Linked DNA regions of Sporichthya brevicatena. The main gene of each other region encodes a partner of the protein of the gene in region 3 in a complex. Links are inferred from orthologs where the notes say so. Each region holds a gene or a part of one and is shown on either strand. Other genes may lie near its edges. The genes, in order: tsaE, tsaB and tsaD.

Evidence for each region.
Region 1: the proteins of tsaD (region 3) and tsaE are in contact, whole or in part, in a crystal structure (PDB 6N9A), measured with the Thermotoga maritima proteins. The link is inferred for Sporichthya brevicatena from one-to-one orthologs. Residues at the interface, in WP_004082750.1 of Thermotoga maritima: Cys10, Asp11, Arg49, His50, Leu82, Gly84, Gly135, Gly136, Glu154, Thr155, Leu156, Asp157, Asp158, Ser159, Glu162, Asp165, Lys166, Arg169, Leu170, Tyr175, Lys213, Thr214, Leu217, Tyr218, Gln221, Arg222, Asn324; in WP_004082108.1 of Thermotoga maritima: Leu37, Gly38, Lys46, Lys57, Val59, Lys60, Ser61, Thr63, Phe64, Thr65, Leu66, Met67, Val69, Pro71, Tyr82, Arg83, Leu84, Asp86, Asp88, Phe89, Asp93, Ile128, Asp130, Glu131, Arg134.
Region 2: the proteins of tsaD (region 3) and tsaB are in contact, whole or in part, in a solved structure (PDB 4WQ4), measured with the Escherichia coli proteins. The link is inferred for Sporichthya brevicatena from one-to-one orthologs.

Annotation. Positions count from the first base shown.
Region 1 is NZ_BAAAHE010000010.1:91,002-97,024, reverse strand. Bases 1-2,999 are described here. They hold tsaE (tRNA (adenosine(37)-N6)-threonylcarbamoyltransferase complex ATPase subunit type 1 TsaE), read right to left. Parts: upstream 1,763-2,999; coding sequence 1,238-1,762; downstream 1-1,237. Other genes in these bases: alr (alanine racemase), read right to left, coding at 2,898-2,999; ABD401_RS07330 (alpha/beta fold hydrolase), read right to left, coding at 1,759-2,901; tsaB (tRNA (adenosine(37)-N6)-threonylcarbamoyltransferase complex dimerization subunit type 1 TsaB), read right to left, coding at 578-1,222; rimI (ribosomal protein S18-alanine N-acetyltransferase), read right to left, coding at 111-572; ABD401_RS07350 (THUMP-like domain-containing protein), read left to right, coding at 1-148. Also shown: more of alr, read right to left, coding at 3,000-4,052; ABD401_RS07320 (hypothetical protein), read left to right, coding at 4,319-4,453; ABD401_RS07315 (NAD(P)H-hydrate dehydratase), read right to left, coding at 4,481-5,965. UniProt on the Escherichia coli protein: Required for the formation of a threonylcarbamoyl group on adenosine at position 37 (t(6)A37) in tRNAs that read codons beginning with adenine.
Region 2 is NZ_BAAAHE010000010.1:94,687-100,648, forward strand. The notes cover bases 1-2,938. They hold tsaB (tRNA (adenosine(37)-N6)-threonylcarbamoyltransferase complex dimerization subunit type 1 TsaB), read left to right. Parts: upstream 1-1,116; coding sequence 1,117-1,761; downstream 1,762-2,938. Other genes in these bases: ABD401_RS07330 (alpha/beta fold hydrolase), read left to right, coding at 1-580; tsaE (tRNA (adenosine(37)-N6)-threonylcarbamoyltransferase complex ATPase subunit type 1 TsaE), read left to right, coding at 577-1,101; rimI (ribosomal protein S18-alanine N-acetyltransferase), read left to right, coding at 1,767-2,228; ABD401_RS07350 (THUMP-like domain-containing protein), read right to left, coding at 2,191-2,938. Outside these bases: more of ABD401_RS07350, read right to left, coding at 2,939-3,480; co-chaperone GroES, read left to right, coding at 3,664-3,957; groL (chaperonin GroEL), read left to right, coding at 4,090-5,703. UniProt on the Escherichia coli protein: Required for the formation of a threonylcarbamoyl group on adenosine at position 37 (t(6)A37) in tRNAs that read codons beginning with adenine.
Region 3 is NZ_BAAAHE010000021.1:89,852-95,728, reverse strand. Bases 1-2,853 are described here. They hold tsaD (tRNA (adenosine(37)-N6)-threonylcarbamoyltransferase complex transferase subunit TsaD), read left to right. Parts: upstream 1-833; coding sequence 834-1,874; downstream 1,875-2,853. Other genes in these bases: cobN (cobaltochelatase subunit CobN), read right to left, coding at 2,753-2,853; ABD401_RS13950 (phosphatase PAP2 family protein), read right to left, coding at 1,893-2,699; ABD401_RS13960 (hypothetical protein), read left to right, coding at 456-818; ABD401_RS13965 (DUF475 domain-containing protein), read left to right, coding at 1-459. Outside these bases: more of cobN, read right to left, coding at 2,854-5,877.

The DNA.
Region 1 (6,023 bases), on a different replicon or contig from region 3:
GCCCGAACAGCTGCGCCGCGACCTGCTGAAGGGATCGCGCGGTTCGGCCGCGGCGACCGTGGTGGTGACCCGACACGGCAAGGGCCGGATCGCGCTGCTGGTGCGGCCGGTCAGCCCGCCGCCGCCGGATCCAGCGCCCGCCGCATGATCAGCGCCCCGACACCGTCGGCGTAGTAACGCGGCCGCTCGGCGATGCGCTCGAACGCACGCTTCTCGTAGAGCCGGATCGCGGCCGGGTTGTCGGCCCGCACCTCGAGCAGGACCTCGGAACATCCGCGGTTCTGAGCCTCCGTCAGCAGAGCGTCGAGCAGGACAGCGCCCAACCCGGCTCCCTGGCGGTCCCGGCGCACCGCAACGGTCTGGACGTCACCGGTGCCGTCGATCGCCGCCAGCCCCACGTAGCCGACGATCTCCTCCCCCTCCACCGCGGCGCGGTACCAGCGGGTCTCGGGGATCCCGGCGAGCTCGCCCCAGAAGGTCTCCGCCGACCACGCGTCCACGCCGAACAGGTCGGCCTCGATCGCCGTGAGCGTCTCCACGTCCCACCAGCGGATCGGGCGCAGGTCCGCCACGGTGGTCAGCCCCCGACGCGCTTGCGGGCCCCGGGCTCGACGGCGTCCGGCTTGCGCAGGTACAGCGGTTCCAGCGGGAGCGTCTCCCGGCCGGCGGCGACGTACTCGGCGACGATCTCGGCCAGGTCGGCCGGGTCGGGGTACAGCGGGGGCCGCGCGCCGGGGAACGCCGCCGGGTACAGCACGCCGCCCTCACCGACGACCGGGCCGGAGTAGGGCACCTCGCCCGGCTTGTCGACCGCCGGGCCGGAGATCCGCTGCCCGTCGGCGTAGGTGGCCCAGTAGACCTCCTTGCGCCGGGCGTCCGTCGCGACGACGAACTCACCGTCGACGGTGCGGGCGGCCGCGCGGGCGAGGACGTCGAGCGAGCAGATCCCGTGCGCCGGGACGCCGAGCGCGTGCGACAGGGCGCGGGCCGTCATCAGCCCGACGCGCAGGCCCGTGTACGGGCCCGGGCCGACGCCCGCGGCGACACCGTCGAGCTGACGGGGCGTCACACCCGCCCGGGCCAGAACGGTCTCGACGTGGACGGCGAGCAGCTCGTTGTGCCGCCGGGCGTCGACGACGGACTCCGCCGCGAGGGTCTCGCCGTTGCGCCAGAGCGCGACCGAGACCGCGGGGGTCGAGGTGTCCAGAGCCAGCAGCAGCACGCGCGCAAGCGTAGGTCAGGCCCCGGACGGCACACACAGCGCCGCCGCGAGGTCGGTCCCGGCCCACCGGTCGCCCACTGCCGTGACCGTCACCGTGCGGATCGCGGCGCTCGGGTCGTCGGGGTCGGCGCCGGGCGGCGGCTCGGCCTGTCGCGTGAGCACGATCTCCAGCCGGTCGGCCGAGAGCTCCTCGACCAGCCCTGCGCCCCACTCGACGACGGTGACCGAGTCCGCCAGTGAGTACTCGAGGTCGAGGTCGGCGACCTCGAGGGCGTCAGCCATCCGGTAGGTGTCGACGTGGACGAGCGCCGGGCCGTCCCCGTCGGCGGGGTGCACCCGGGAGATCACGAACGTCGGCGACGCCACGCGGCCACGGACGCCGAGGGCGGCCCCGAGCCCCTGCGTCAGCGTCGTCTTGCCCGCGCCGAGGTCGCCGGTGAGTACCAGCAGGTCCCCGGCCCGCAGCACCGTCGCCAGCCGGGCCCCGAAGGCCTGCATGTCGGCCGCGGTCGGGATCTCGAGCACGAGGGGCGAGGTCATGAGGACGATCCTGACGCAGGCCGGCGCCGCTTGCCCGTCGGGGCAGCGGTCAGGCGCACCCGCTCCAGCAGTCGGCGCAGCGCGGCGTTGACCTCCTCCGGGTCCTCGAGCTGCACGAGGTGCCCGGACTCGGGGAGCACGAGCAGCTCCGCCTCCGGCAGCAGGTGCGCCATCGCGCGGCTGTGGTCCGCGGGCGTGAGCATGTCGCGCTCGGCCGCCACGATCAGCGTCGGGCAGGTCGAGAAGACCGGGATCGCGGCCTCCTTGTCGTGCCGGTCGAACTCGGCGAAGAACTCGGCGAACACGTCCAACGGCGTCGAGGAGAGCAGCCGGCCCGCGAACCGCACCAGCGAGGTCGGGGCGTCCGCGCGGCCGAACGAGAGGCGGCGGGTGATCATCAGCCCGATGCCGCGGTCGGCCTTCATCCCGCGGCGCACCGCCAGCGGGTTGGTGGCGACGCGATTCACGACGGTGGGGGCGACGGGCCAGAGCCGCTGCACGATCGCGGCCGGCAGGCCGAGCGTCATCTCCGCGAGCCGGCCCGGCGAGGTGGCGAGCAGCGCGACCCCGACGATCCGGTCACCGAACAGCTTCGGGTGCGCGTCGGCGTAGCCCATGACGACCATCCCGCCGAGCGAGTGCCCGACGAGGACCACCGGGCCGTTCGGCGCCACGGCCTGCAGCACGGAGTGGAGGTCGTCCGCGAGCTGCTCGATCGTGGCGTGCTCGGGCGCCCCGCGACCGGACCGGCCGTGCGCACGCTGGTCGTAGAAGACCAGGCGGCCCAGGTCGCGCAGGTCGCGGCGCTGGAAGTGCCAGCAGTCCATCGGCAGGCAGAAGCCCGGGAGGAAGACGACCGTCGGTGCGCCCGCGGGCGCACCCTCGGGCTCCTCGACCTCGACGACGAGCTCGACCCCGTCGTTCGCGGTCACGACGATCGGGTCGGTGTGCAGCGACCCGAAGGGTTCGTTGCGCAGCGGGTCCGGACGGGCGGCGGCACGCGCCCGGGCGTAGCGGCGGGCCCCGGCCGTGGCGAGAGCACCACCCGCCATGAGACCGGCACTGACCGCCCAGCGCAGCGCACCTGACCCAGCGTCAGCTGCGGTGTCGGTCATGCCGAGCGGTTCGGTCGAACTCATGCGCCGGTGTACACCCGCGGGATCCGCGCCCCGATCCCGGTGACGACCTCGTAGGTGATCGTGCCGATCGTGTCGGCCCACTCCTGGACCGTGGGCTCGCCGCGGTCGCCGGGGCCGAACACGAGCACCTCGTCGCCGGCGGCGACGTCGAGGTCACCGAGGTCGAGCACGACCTGGTCCATGCAGACGCGGCCGGCGATCGCCACGCGCCGTCCGCCGACCAGCATCGGGCCGCGGCTGCTGGCGGTCCGCGGAATGCCGTCCGCGTAGCCGATCGGCACGATGCCGAGCCGCGTCGGCCGGTCGGTGACGTAGGTGTGGCCGTAGGAGACGCCCTGCCCGGCCGGGACGGCCTTGGTGAGCAGCAGGCGCGCGGCGAGCGTCATCGCCGGCCGCAGGCCGAAGTGCGCGGAGTCGCCGAGCTCGGGAATCGGCGAGAAGCCGTAGGCCGCGATGCCGGGGCGGACGAGGTCGAAGTGGGTCTCGGGCAGGTTCACGACGGCCGCGGAGTTCGCGAGGTGCCGCACCTCCGGCCGGACGCCGGCGCGCTCGGCCGCGCGGACCGCGGCGGTGAACGCCTCGACCTGGGCCGCGATGCTCGGGTGTCCCGGTTCGTCGGAGCACGCGAGGTGCGACCAGATCCCGACGACCTGGACGCGGCCGGCCGCCTGTTCCTTGAGGGCGGCCGCGACGAGGTCGTCCCAGTCGGCCGCCGTGGCGCCGCCGCGACCCAGCCCGCTGTCGATCTTCAGGTGCAGCCGGGCGGTCCGGCCGGCGGACTCCGCGGCCGCGGCGACCTGCTCGACGGCCCACACAGCGTTGGCGGACAGGTCGACGTCCGCGGCGACCGCCGGCTCAAGGTCCGCCCCCGGCGCGATCAGCCAGCACAGCACCCGGGCGTCGTCGGGGCCGATCCCGGCCGCGCGCAGCCCGAGGGCCTCCTCCAGCACGGCCGCCCCGAGCCAGGTCGCGCCGCCGGCGATCGCCGCCCGCGCGACGGGGACCATGCCGTGGCCGTAGGCGTCGGCCTTGACCACGGCCATGACCTCGGCCGCACCCGCGTGACCACGCAGCGCGACGACGTTCGAGCGCACGGCGGCCAGGTCGACACGGGCCTGCGCGTTCCCGAGGGGCGGACTGGAGTCGCTCATCGCTCCCCATCCTTGCACCGCGACACGCCGGGCGCTGGGCGGCGGGGGCTCGCACCGGACAAATGCGCCGGGGGCGAACCGGACACTCCACCGCATCCCCGGACAGAAACACGAAAGCAGATCACGTTTCTGTCACGGGAGACCCTCATCCGTTTGAAGGATGTCCAAATCATCCGAACGCCGCGCAACCGTGACCCAGGTCATGTCGTCTCATGGTGCACAGAGCGGACGGTAACCGTCCGCCCCCTTGGGGAGGGGGTTCGGCCATGGCGCAGAACCAGATCCGAATCGAGCGCAAGACCCTGGCCAAGAAGGGCAAGGGGACCAGCGCCCAGCAGTCGCGCCGCGACCCGAGCTCGCTCGATCTCCGCAGTCCGTCCGGGCGCAAGCTCCCGTACTAGTCCGTCCACCGGCGCCGCCGGGGTCGTTCAGGCCCCGGCCACGTGCCGCCAGGCGGCCGGCAGGGCCGCCACGATGTCCGTTGCCGTGACCGGCCCCGGGGCCACCAGGTCCGCCTCGGCACCGTCCGGCTCCGCCGCGAGGCGGGCCGCCAGCCCGTGCAGGTAGGCGGCCGTCGCCGCCGCGTCCACCGGCTCCCGGCCCGCGGCGAGCAGGGTTCCGGCCAGGCCGGCCAGCACGTCACCGCTCCCGGCGGTCGCCAGGCGCGGCGTCCCGGTCGGGTTCACGCGGACCGGGCCGTCCGGGGGGACGACCACCGTCGTCGAGCCCTTGAGCAGCACCGTCGCCCCGTACCGGGCGGCTGCGCGCCGTGCGTGTGTCAGTCGCGCGGCCTCGACCGCGGCCGGTCCGACCTGCAGCAGGCGTCCGAGCTCCCCCGCGTGGGGCGTCAGCAGCGTCGGGGCCGATCGTTCCGACCCGCCGGCCTCGGCGAGCAGCGTGAGGCCGTCCGCGTCGACGAGGACGGGCACGTCGCTGTCCAGGACCTCGGCCAGGCGCCGCCGGGCCTTCTTGTCCGTGCCCAGCCCCGGCCCGACGACCCACGCCTGGACCCGCCCGGCCTCGCTCGGCAGCCCGTCGGTCACGACCGCCTCCGGCCAGGCCGCGCGGACGGCGTCCGCGACCCGCCCCGGCCCGGCGAACCGCACCATGCCCGCGCCGGCGCGCAGGGCCCCGCCGACGGCGAGCACCGCGGCGCCGGGATAGGTCTTCGAACCCGCGACGACGCCGACGACACCGCGGCGGTACTTGTCGGCGGTCGGCAGCAGCCACCCGAACGGCACCAGGACGTCGGCGTCCTGCAGCGCGCACGCCGCCGGGTCCGGCAGGTGGTCGCCGAGACCGATGTCCACCAGCGTCGCTGCCCCGGCGTGACTCGCGCCGGGGTCGATCAGCAGGCCGGGCTTCCAGGTCCCGAACGTGACGGTCACGTCGGCGTGCACCGCGGCGCCGACGACCTCGCCGGTGTCCGCGTCCACGCCGCTGGGGAGGTCGACGGCCACGATCAGCCCGCCACCGAGCTCGGCCCGGAGCACCAGCTCGGCCGCGTCGGGCCGCAGGCCGCCCGAGCCGCCGATGCCGACGATCCCGTCGAGGACGAGGTCGGCCCGGTCGAGGACCTCCGCGTCGCCGGCCACGCGCCCGCCCGCGCCGCGGAACGCCGCGAGCCCCCGGGCGTGAGCGCGGTCCGGGTTCAGCAGCAGCGCGTCCACCCGCGCGCCGCGGCGCGCCAGCTGGGCACCGGCGTACAGCGCGTCCCCGCCGTTGTCGCCGCTGCCGACGAGCAGGACGACCCGGGCGGCGTAGACCCGGCCGAGCAGACCCGCGCACGCGGTCGCGAGCCCGGTCGCGGCCCGGTTCATCAGGACGTCCTCGCCCGGCCCGGTCCTGCGCAGCTCGGCGATCAGGGCCGCCTCGGCGGCTCGGACGTCGGCGACGGAGTGCGCGGTCCGCATGACTACTCCTGGGTCGGGTTCTCGGGGATGTCCGAGGGCGGCGCGAACGGCGGCCCGA
Region 2 (5,962 bases), on a different replicon or contig from region 3:
GATCGTCGGGGTCGCGCTGCTCGCCACCTCGCCGGGCCGGCTCGCGGAGATGACGCTCGGCCTGCCGGCCGCGATCGTGCAGCGGCTCTGGCCCGTCGCCCCCACCGTCGTGAATCGCGTCGCCACCAACCCGCTGGCGGTGCGCCGCGGGATGAAGGCCGACCGCGGCATCGGGCTGATGATCACCCGCCGCCTCTCGTTCGGCCGCGCGGACGCCCCGACCTCGCTGGTGCGGTTCGCGGGCCGGCTGCTCTCCTCGACGCCGTTGGACGTGTTCGCCGAGTTCTTCGCCGAGTTCGACCGGCACGACAAGGAGGCCGCGATCCCGGTCTTCTCGACCTGCCCGACGCTGATCGTGGCGGCCGAGCGCGACATGCTCACGCCCGCGGACCACAGCCGCGCGATGGCGCACCTGCTGCCGGAGGCGGAGCTGCTCGTGCTCCCCGAGTCCGGGCACCTCGTGCAGCTCGAGGACCCGGAGGAGGTCAACGCCGCGCTGCGCCGACTGCTGGAGCGGGTGCGCCTGACCGCTGCCCCGACGGGCAAGCGGCGCCGGCCTGCGTCAGGATCGTCCTCATGACCTCGCCCCTCGTGCTCGAGATCCCGACCGCGGCCGACATGCAGGCCTTCGGGGCCCGGCTGGCGACGGTGCTGCGGGCCGGGGACCTGCTGGTACTCACCGGCGACCTCGGCGCGGGCAAGACGACGCTGACGCAGGGGCTCGGGGCCGCCCTCGGCGTCCGTGGCCGCGTGGCGTCGCCGACGTTCGTGATCTCCCGGGTGCACCCCGCCGACGGGGACGGCCCGGCGCTCGTCCACGTCGACACCTACCGGATGGCTGACGCCCTCGAGGTCGCCGACCTCGACCTCGAGTACTCACTGGCGGACTCGGTCACCGTCGTCGAGTGGGGCGCAGGGCTGGTCGAGGAGCTCTCGGCCGACCGGCTGGAGATCGTGCTCACGCGACAGGCCGAGCCGCCGCCCGGCGCCGACCCCGACGACCCGAGCGCCGCGATCCGCACGGTGACGGTCACGGCAGTGGGCGACCGGTGGGCCGGGACCGACCTCGCGGCGGCGCTGTGTGTGCCGTCCGGGGCCTGACCTACGCTTGCGCGCGTGCTGCTGCTGGCTCTGGACACCTCGACCCCCGCGGTCTCGGTCGCGCTCTGGCGCAACGGCGAGACCCTCGCGGCGGAGTCCGTCGTCGACGCCCGGCGGCACAACGAGCTGCTCGCCGTCCACGTCGAGACCGTTCTGGCCCGGGCGGGTGTGACGCCCCGTCAGCTCGACGGTGTCGCCGCGGGCGTCGGCCCGGGCCCGTACACGGGCCTGCGCGTCGGGCTGATGACGGCCCGCGCCCTGTCGCACGCGCTCGGCGTCCCGGCGCACGGGATCTGCTCGCTCGACGTCCTCGCCCGCGCGGCCGCCCGCACCGTCGACGGTGAGTTCGTCGTCGCGACGGACGCCCGGCGCAAGGAGGTCTACTGGGCCACCTACGCCGACGGGCAGCGGATCTCCGGCCCGGCGGTCGACAAGCCGGGCGAGGTGCCCTACTCCGGCCCGGTCGTCGGTGAGGGCGGCGTGCTGTACCCGGCGGCGTTCCCCGGCGCGCGGCCCCCGCTGTACCCCGACCCGGCCGACCTGGCCGAGATCGTCGCCGAGTACGTCGCCGCCGGCCGGGAGACGCTCCCGCTGGAACCGCTGTACCTGCGCAAGCCGGACGCCGTCGAGCCCGGGGCCCGCAAGCGCGTCGGGGGCTGACCACCGTGGCGGACCTGCGCCCGATCCGCTGGTGGGACGTGGAGACGCTCACGGCGATCGAGGCCGACCTGTTCGGCGTGGACGCGTGGTCGGCGGAGACCTTCTGGGGCGAGCTCGCCGGGATCCCCGAGACCCGCTGGTACCGCGCCGCGGTGGAGGGGGAGGAGATCGTCGGCTACGTGGGGCTGGCGGCGATCGACGGCACCGGTGACGTCCAGACCGTTGCGGTGCGCCGGGACCGCCAGGGAGCCGGGTTGGGCGCTGTCCTGCTCGACGCTCTGCTGACGGAGGCTCAGAACCGCGGATGTTCCGAGGTCCTGCTCGAGGTGCGGGCCGACAACCCGGCCGCGATCCGGCTCTACGAGAAGCGTGCGTTCGAGCGCATCGCCGAGCGGCCGCGTTACTACGCCGACGGTGTCGGGGCGCTGATCATGCGGCGGGCGCTGGATCCGGCGGCGGCGGGCTGACCGGCCGCACCAGCAGCGCGATCCGGCCCTTGCCGTGTCGGGTCACCACCACGGTCGCCGCGGCCGAACCGCGCGATCCCTTCAGCAGGTCGCGGCGCAGCTGTTCGGGCAGGACGTCCACCCCGCGCTTCTTCACGACCACGACACCCACCCCGCGCTCGCGCAGAACCGCCCGCAGCCGCGGCACCGAGAACGGCAGGACGTCGGTGACCTCGTACGCCGTCGCGAACGGCGTGGGGACGAGAGCGTCCGCGGTGACGTAGGCGATCGTCGGATCCAGCAGCCGGCCGTCGACGGCGGCAGCGACGGCGCCGACCAGGTGGGCGCGGATCACCGCGCCGTCGGGTTCGTAGAGGAACCGGCCGGGGTCGCCGACCGGGGGCGGCTCGTCGGCGGAGTCGGGGCCGACCGCGCTCAGGGTGTGCCCGCCGGGCAGAAGCGTGGCGCGCCGCCGGGCGCCGTCGGCCGGACCGGCCACGAGCCCGGGGGAGTACAGCGCGGCCTCCTTCACCTCGCCGCGCAGGGACACCCACTCGATCGCGACCTCCGGCTCCGGCAGGTCGTGCGGGATGCCCGGGGCCACCTTCGCTACGGTCGCCGGCCGGCGCAGCAGCTCCCGCACGAACGACCACGGCGGCGCGTAGGCGTCCGGGTCGAACACCCGGCCCCGCGCCGCCCGCCGGGCCGGGTCCACGAACACCGCCGCGTCCCCGAGGTCGACCTCCCGGACGTCCCCCACCACGACCCCGGCACTGGAGATGTCATCTCCAGTGGGGGAGTCGAGGGTGAGGTTGGCCGCCGCCACCGCGGCGGTGAGGGGGTCGGCGTCGACGGCGGTGACGACCAGGCCCGCGGCGCGCAGGGCGAGCGAGTCCGTCCCGATCCCGCAGCACAGGTCGAACACCGTCGCCCCGGGGCCGAGCGCCGCGGCGACGCGGGCCGCCCGGTGCGCGGCGACGACCGGGTGGGTGGCCTGCTCCAGTCCGGCGGGGGTGAACCACATCCGCGCCGCGGCGGGCCCGAACTTGGCGACGGCACGCTCCCGCAGTCGGGCCTGGGTCAGGGCCGCCGCGACGAACTCGGCCGGGTGGTCGCGCCGCAGCCGCGTCCCGAGGCGCAGCGCGGCGGCGTCGTCAAGTGGGCCCGCGGCCGCGAGTTCGGCCAGCACGGCGGCTCCGGCCGGGGTTCGCAGGGCGCCGAACGCGGCGAGATCCACGGCGACGCCTCCTGCTGAATTTCTTGGCCCTGGCATTGGCACTCAAGTTGACTGAGTGCTAACGCTTGCATAGGGTCGGCGTTGGCACTCTCCCCTGGAGTCTGCCAACACATTCGCACCCCGGCCTGACCCCCGCGACGGCAGTCCGGAACGCGTCCACTGGACACCCATTCGCATTCAGGTGACCCCACGTTCGTAAGAAGGGGAAGGTCAGCAGGAATGACCACCAAGATCACTCCGCTCGAGGACCGCGTCGTCGTCAAGCCGCTCGAGGCTGAGACCACGACCGCTTCGGGCCTCGTCATCCCGGACACCGCCAAGGAGAAGCCCCAGGAGGGCGAGGTCATCGCGGTCGGCCCGGGTCGTTTCGAGGAGGGCCAGCGCCTTCCGCTCGACGTCGCGGTCGGCGACGTCGTGCTCTACAGCAAGTACGGCGGCACCGAGGTCAAGTACGGCGGCGAGGAGTACCTGATCCTCTCCGCGCGCGACCTGCTCGCGAAGATCAGCAAGTAGTCGCAGCAATCCAGTTCGCTGAACTCCGTCCGCCCCGGTCGGCCCACCGTGCTCCGTTCGAAGCGCCGGGCCCCGGGGCGGTCGCGTCCGGCGGGCTGACATCAGACGTAGTCAGAGGGGACAGTCCCGGCGATGCCGAAGATCCTGCAGTACGACGAGGCCGCACGCCGCAGCCTCGAACGGGGCGTTGACGCCCTCGCCAACGCCGTCAAGGTGACGCTCGGCCCGAAGGGCCGCAACGTCGTCATCGACAAGAAGTTCGGCGCTCCGACGATCACCAACGACGGCGTCACCGTCGCGCGTGAGGTCGAGCTCGACGACCCGTGGGAGAACCTGGGCGCGCAGCTCGCCAAGGAGGTCGCCACCAAGACCAACGACGTGGCCGGTGACGGCACGACCACGGCGACCGTGCTCGCGCAGGCGATGGTCCACGAGGGTCTGCGCACCGTCGCGGCCGGCGTGAACCCGATGAGCCTGAAGAAGGGCATCGACGCGGCGACCAAGGCGCTCTCGGAGCGTCTGCTCGAGAACTCGCGCAGCGTCGACACCCGTGACGACATGGCCAACGTGGCCACGATCTCCGCGCAGGACCGCAGCGTCGGTGACCTGATCGCCGACGCGTTCGACAAGGTCGGCAAGGACGGTGTCATCACCGTCGAGGAGTCGAACACGATGGGCGTGGACCTCGAGTTCACCGAGGGCATGCAGTTCGACAAGGGTTACCTGTCGCCGTACTTCGTCACCGACGCGGAGCGCATGGAGACCGTCCTTGAGGACGCCTACATCCTGCTCAACTCCGGCAAGATCTCCTCGATCGCGGACCTGCTCCCGATCCTCGAGAAGGTCGCACAGGCCGGCAAGCCGCTGGTGATCGTGGCCGAGGACGTCGAGGGTGAGGCCCTGTCGACGCTCGTCGTCAACAAGATCCGCGGCACGTTCACCTCGGTCGCCGTCAAGGCGCCCGGTTTCGGTGACCGCCGCAAGGCGATGCTCGAAGACATCGCGGTGCTGACCGGCGCGGAGGTCGTCAGCCCCGAGCTCGGCCTCAAGCTGGACCAGGTCGGCCTCGAGGTGCTCGGCCAGGCCCGCCGCGTCGTGGTGACCAAGGAGGACACCACGATCGTCGAGGGCCAGGGCAACCAGGACGACATCGCCGCCCGGGTCTCGCAGATCCGCGCGGAGATCGAGAACACCGACTCCGACTGGGACCGCGAGAAGCTCCAGGAGCGCCTCGCGAAGCTCGCCGGCGGCGTCTGCGTCGTCCGCGTCGGTGCGGCCACCGAGGTCGAGCTCAAGGAGCGCAAGCACCGCATCGAGGACGCCGTCTCCGCGACGCGCGCCGCGATCGAGGAGGGCATCATCTCCGGCGGTGGCGCGGCGCTGGTGACCGCGTCCGCGGTGCTCGACGGCAACCTCGGCCTGACCGGCGACGAGGCAACCGGTGTGCAGATCGTCCGCCGCGCGGTGGACGAGCCCCTGCGCTGGATCGCCGAGAACGCCGGCCACGAGGGCTACGTCGTCGTCGCCAAGGTCCGCGAGTCGGGCAAGGGCTTCAACGCCGCCACGGGCGAGTACGGCGACCTGCTCGCGCAGGGCGTCATCGACCCGGTCAAGGTCACCCGCTCCGCGGTCCAGAACGCGGCCTCGATCGCCAGCATGCTGCTGACGACCGAGACCCTGGTCGCCGAGAAGCCGGCCGAGGAGGCCCCCGACGCCGGTGGCCACGGCCACGGCCACGGCCACTGATTCATTGGCGCGCTCCGCGCGCGTCGCGCTCGGGGCGCGGGGCCGCCGCCGTTGCGGTCGCCAGCTCCTCCGGTCGCGAGGCACTGGCCGGGCTGACGCCCGGTCAGTGGCTCGCTCCTCCGGCGCCGGCGACCTTCACGCGGCGGGCCCGCGGCCCTCGCAGCGTTCCCGGCCCGCAGCAGATGACCCGGTCCCCGGAGGGGGCCGGGTCGTTGCGTTAAGTCCGGACTCTCCCGATTCGGTCTGCGCGTTTGTCCGG
Region 3 (5,877 bases):
GACTCCGACGACGCGCTGCCGACCGTCCCGGTGACACGTAGCGGTCCGTCGGCGACCGCGGCGGCCACGGGCAAGGCCGGGTTCTTCCTGTTCCTCTACGTGAACATCCTCGACGCGTCGTTCTCGTTCGACGGCGTGCTCGGCGCGTTCGCCATCACCCAGGACCCGATCATCATCGCGCTCGGCCTCGGCATCGGAGCGCTCTACATCCGCTCGTTCACGGTCTTCCTCGTGCGGCGCGGGACTCTCGGCGACTACATCTATCTGGAGCACGGCGCGATGTGGGCGATCGGGGCGCTCGCGGTGATCCTGCTGCTGACGATCTCGATCCACGTCGACGAACTCATCACCGGCGGCATCGGTCTGCTCTTCGTCCTGGGCGGCATCGCCAGCTCGGTCGCGCACAACAAGCGGATGGGCGGACCGGCCTCGCGCCGCACGGAGGTGAGCGCGTCGTGAGTACCACGGGTCTCGGGGCCGAGCCCCCGCGCCGGTTGCGCGGGAAGAAGCGCCGGGCGTGGGAGGCCCGGGCGGCGCAGGAGGCGGCCGCCGAGGCGTTCGCGCGCATGGACTCCGCCCAGCGCGAGCTGCGCGCCCGCTTCACCGACCCCGCGACCGCCCCGGCGGGGTGGTCCGAGCTGGACGCGGACACCGAGGCCGCCGCCCGGCGCTATCTGCAGACGCAGGACCACCACCCGGTCGGGGAGAACGTGGGGAAGCCCGAGCTGCTGGCCGCCGCCGTGGCCTTCCGCCAGGCCGCCTTCGACTGCGCCCGGGCCGCCGAGCGCCTCGCCGAGTTCGCCCGCGCGCACCCCTGAGTCACAATGGGCCCCATGCCTGTGGTGGTGGGGATCGAGACCTCGTGCGACGAGACCGGTGTCGGCGTCGTTCGTGACGGTGAGCTGATCGGCGAGGCGCTGGCGTCGAGCATGGACGAGCACGCCCGCTTCGGCGGCGTCGTCCCCGAGGTCGCGGCGCGGGCCCACCTGGAGGCGCTGGTGCCGGCCATGGAGCTGGCGCTGGAGCGGGCGGGCATCACCTCGGCCGACGTCGACGCGATCGCCGTCACCGCCGGACCGGGCCTCGCGACCGCGTTGCAGGTCGGCCTCGCCGCCGCCAAGGCGTACTCGATCGCGTGGGGCGTCCCGCTCTACGGCGTCCACCACCTCGCCGGGCACGTCGCCGCCGACGCGCTGGCGCACGGCGCGCTGCCGAACCCCTGCGTCGTCCTGATCGTCTCCGGCGGGCACACGTCGCTGCTGTACTGCCGCGACCTCGTGAACGACCCCATCGAGCACCTCGGCGACACGCTCGACGACGCCGCCGGTGAGGCGTTCGACAAGGTCGGCCGGGTGCTCGGGCTGCCGTTCCCCGGCGGCCCGGCCATCGACCGGATCGCCAAGGAGGGGAACCCGACCGCGATCGCGTTCCCGCGTGGGCTCTCGCGTCCGCAGGACCCGCCGTTCGAGTTCTCGTTCTCCGGCCTCAAGACCGCCGTCGCCCGCTGGGTGGAGGCCCGCGAGCGCGCCGGCGAGCCGATCCCGGTCGCGGACGTCGCGGCCTCGTTCCAGGACGCCGTGGTCGACGTGCTCGTCGACAAGTCGCTCGCCGCCTGCGGGGAGCGGCAGTGCGGCGACCTGCTCATCGTCGGCGGAGTCGCGGCCAACAGCCGCCTGCGGGAGGTCGCCGCCGAGCGCGCCGCGGCCGCCGGGGTGCGCCTGCGGATCCCGGCGCTGAAGTACTGCACCGACAACGGCCCGATGATCGCCTCGGTCGGTCACATGCTCGTCGTCTCCGGTGCCGCGCCGGACGCCCTCTCGCTCGGCGCCGACCCGTCCGCGATCCTTCAGGCCGCCACCCTCGTCCCGGCCTGAGCGGGATCTGACGTGCCGTCAGGCACGATGGGGGACTGCTCCGGGACGCCAGTGCAGGTTCGGCTGACGACGTTGACCGGGAGACTTCGGTGAGCGGCCGCGGAAGCGCTCGTAGGCGAGGACGGCGCTGTACCCGGTGAGCGCCACGACCGACCCGCAGACCACGTCGAGGACGTAGTGGTTGGCGGTGGCCACGACCGCCGTCGCCATCAGGACAGGGGACGCCACGGCCAGGGCACGCAGCACCCAGTGCCGCGCGGCCCGCCAGACCACGATCCCGACGAGCAGGTTCCAGCCGACGTGCAGGCTCGGCATCGCGGCGTACTGGTTGACGAACGCCGGCGGCTGCAGGACCCGGTAGGAGTGCGACCAGACCGTCACGGTGTCGACGAACTCCGCCTCGGGCAGCAGCCGTGGCGGGCTGACCGGGTACCGGGCGAAGATCAGCAGGCCGATGCCGCCGGAGACGATCATCGCGTTCCGGAGCTGGGTGTACGCCGGCCGGGCGTAGCGGTGGAGCAGCACCAGCGTGGTGATGATGACGGGCCAGTGGCCCCAGATGTAGACCCAGTTGAAGAACGTGATCATGCTCTGATGGGCCACGACGGCCGAGTGGATGCTGTTCTCCCACGCGATGTCGAGCCGGTCCTCGAAGCTGAGGATCGAGTAGGCGTTCTCGGTCGCGCGCTCCTGCGAGCCCTCGGTGAAGTTCCGGGTGAGGAAGTACAGCGCGGCGCACGCGGCGACCAACGCACACTGCGTCAGACCCGCGAACTTCCGTCGCGAGCGGGTGGGGTGGTCGCTCGCCGTGGGGCGCTCAGCCATCGGCTCAATGTAGCGACCGTTTGGCCGGGAGGACGAAAACTTTCAGCGGGCGTTCAGGTTCCCGCTTCGAGGTCGCCCTCGGTCTCGAGGTAGGCCTGCCGCAGGCCCGCCATCGTCTCGGGGTCGGGGTTCTCCCAGAGCCCCCGGTCGGCCGCCTCGAGCAGGCGCTCGGTGATGCCGTGCAGGGCCCACGGGTTCGACTCGGCGAAGAACTTCCGCTGCTCGGGGTCGAGAACGTAAGACTCCGTCAGCTTCTCGTACATCCAGTCCTCGACCACGCCGGCGGTGGCGTCGTACCCGAAGAGGTAGTCGACGGTCGCCGCGAGCTCGAACGCGCCCTTGTAGCCGTGCCGGCGCATGGCCGCGATCCAGCGCGGATTCACCACGCGGGCCCGGAAGATGCGGGCCGTCTCCTCGGAGAGGGTCCGGGTGCGCACCGCGTCCGGGTTGGTGGAGTCGCCGATGTACGCCGCGGGCGCCTTGCCCGTCAGCGCACGGACGGTCGCGACCATCCCGCCGTGGTACTGGAAGTAGTCGTCGGAGTCGGCGATGTCGTGCTCGCGGGTGTCGACGTTCTTCGCCGCGACCGCGATGCGCTTGTAGGCCGTCTCCATGTCCGGGCGTGCGGGCAGGCCGTCCAGGTCGCGGCCGTAGGCGTAACCGCCCCACACCGCGTAGACCTCCGCGAGGTCCGCGTCGTCGCGCCAGTTGCGGGAGTCGATGAGGGGGAGCAGGCCCGCGCCGTAGGCACCGGGCTTCGAGCCGAAGACGCGCAGCGTCGCGCGCCGGCGGTCGCCGTGGGTCGCGAGGTCGTCGTCGACATGGGCGCGGACGAAGTTGTGCTCGGGACTCTCGTCGAGACCGGCGACGAGGGCGACGGCGTCGTCCAACATCGCGACCACGTGGGGGAAGGCGTCGCGGAAGAACCCCGAGATACGGACCGTCACGTCGACGCGGGGCCGCCGCTCGCCGTTCAGCGTCAGTTCGTCGAGCGGGATCGCCTCCAGGCCGGTGACCCGCCTCGAGGCCTCGTCCCAGACCGGCCGGACGCCGAGGAGCGCGAGGACCTCGCCGATGTCGTCGCCGGAGGTCCGCATCGCCGACGTGCCCCAGACCGAGAGCCCGACCGAGCGCGGCCACTCGCCGTTCTCGCGGCGGTACCGCTCGAGGAGGGAGTCGGCCATCGAGGCGCCGGTCGCGTACGCGAGGCGGGACGGCACGGCCTTGGGGTCGACCGAGTAGAAGTTCCGCCCGGTCGGGAGGACGTTGATCAGCCCGCGCAGCGGCGACCCGCTCGGCCCGGCCGGCACGTACCCGCCCTCGAGCGCGTGCAGGACGTGGGCGATCTCGTCGGTCGTCCTGTCCAGCCGGGGCACGATCTCCGTCGCCGCGAACCGAAGGATCTCCGCCACTCGGCTGTCGTCGGTGACGGTCGCGGCGGCGGCCGGGTCCCAGCCGGCGGCGTCCATGGCGGCGACGAGGGCGCGGGCGGTGCCCTCGATCGCGTCCGTCTGTTCGCGGGTCGCCGAGCCGTCCTCGGGGAGGCCGAGGGCCTCGCGGAGGCCGGGGAGGGCGGCGACCTGGCCACCCCACATCTGACGTGCCCTCAGCATGGCCAGGATCAGGTCGATGCGGGCCTCGCCGCTGGGGACCTGGCCGAGGACGTGCAGGCCGTCGCGGATCTGAACGTCCTTGATCTCGCAGAGCCAGCCGTCGACGTGGAGCAGGAAGTCGTCGAACTCGGCGTCGTGGGGCCGGTCGGAGAGCCCGAGGTCGTGGTCGAGCTTGGCGGCCTGGATCAGCGTCCAGATCTGGGCGCGGATCGCGGGCAGCTTGGCCGGGTCCATCGCCGCGATGTTGGAGTGCTCGTCGAGCAGCTGCTCCAGGCGCGTGATGTCGCCGTAGGTCTCGGCGCGCGCCATCGGCGGGACGAGGTGGTCGACCAGTGTCGCGTGGGCGCGGCGCTTGGCCTGCGTGCCCTCGCCCGGGTCGTTGACGAGGAACGGGTAGATCAGCGGCAGGTCGCCGATCGCCGCGTCGGTCGCGCAGGCCGCCGACATGGCGGCGGTCTTGCCCGGCAGCCACTCGAGGTTGCCGTGCTTGCCGACGTGGACCATCGCGTCCGCGCCGAAGCAGGCCCCGTGCTTGCCGCCGAGCCAGTGGTAGGCCGCGAGGTAGTGGTGGCTGGGCGGCAGGTCCGGGTCGTGGTAGATCGCGACGGGGTTCTCGCCGAACCCGCGCGGGGGCTGGACCATCAGCGCGACGTTGCCCGCGACCATCGCCGCGAGGACGATGTCGCCGCCGTCGACGAACAGCGAGCCCGGTGCCGGACCCCAGTGCTCCTCGACCGCCTCGCGGAGCTCGGCCGGCAGGGTCGCGAACCACTCCGCGTACACCGCACCGGGGATGCGAACGGGGTTGGCCGCGAGCTGAGCGTCCGTCAGCCAGTCGGGGTCCTGCCCGCCGGCGGCGATCAGGGCATGCATGAGGGCATCGCCGTCGCGCGCCTCCAGGCCGGGCAGGTCGCCGACCTGGTAGCCGGCCCCGCGCAGGGCGTGCAGCAGCTCGAGGACGCTGGCCGGGGTGTCGAGACCGACGGCGTTGCCGATGCGGGCGTGCTTGGTCGGGTAGGCGCTGAGCATCAGCGCGAGCTTCTTCTCCGCGGCGGGAATGAGCCGCAACCGCGCGTGCCGGACGGCGATGCCGGCGACGCGGGCGCACCGCTCGGGGTCCGGGACGTAGACGGGCAGCCCGTCCGCGTCGATCTCCTTGAAGGAGAACGGGACGGTGATCAGGCGGCCGTCGAACTCGGGGACGGCGACCTGGGTCGCGGTGTCGAGCGGGGACAGGCCGTCGTCGGAGGCGGCCCAGGTCTCGCGCGAGGACGTCAGGCACAGCCCCTGCAGGATCGGGATGTCGAGCGCGGCGAGGGCCTGCACGTCCCACGCCTCGTCGTCGCCGCCGGCGCTCGCGTCCGCCGGGCGGCGCCCGCCCGCGGCGAGGACCGTGACGACGAGCGCGTCCGCGGCCGCGAGCTGCTCCAACAGGCCGGGGTCGGGCACCCGCAGGGACGAGCAGTACATCGGCATCGCCGTCGCCCCGTGGGCCTCGACGGCCTTCGAGAGCGCGTCGACAAACGCGGTGTTCCCGGCGACGTGGTGCGCGCGGTAGTAGAGGA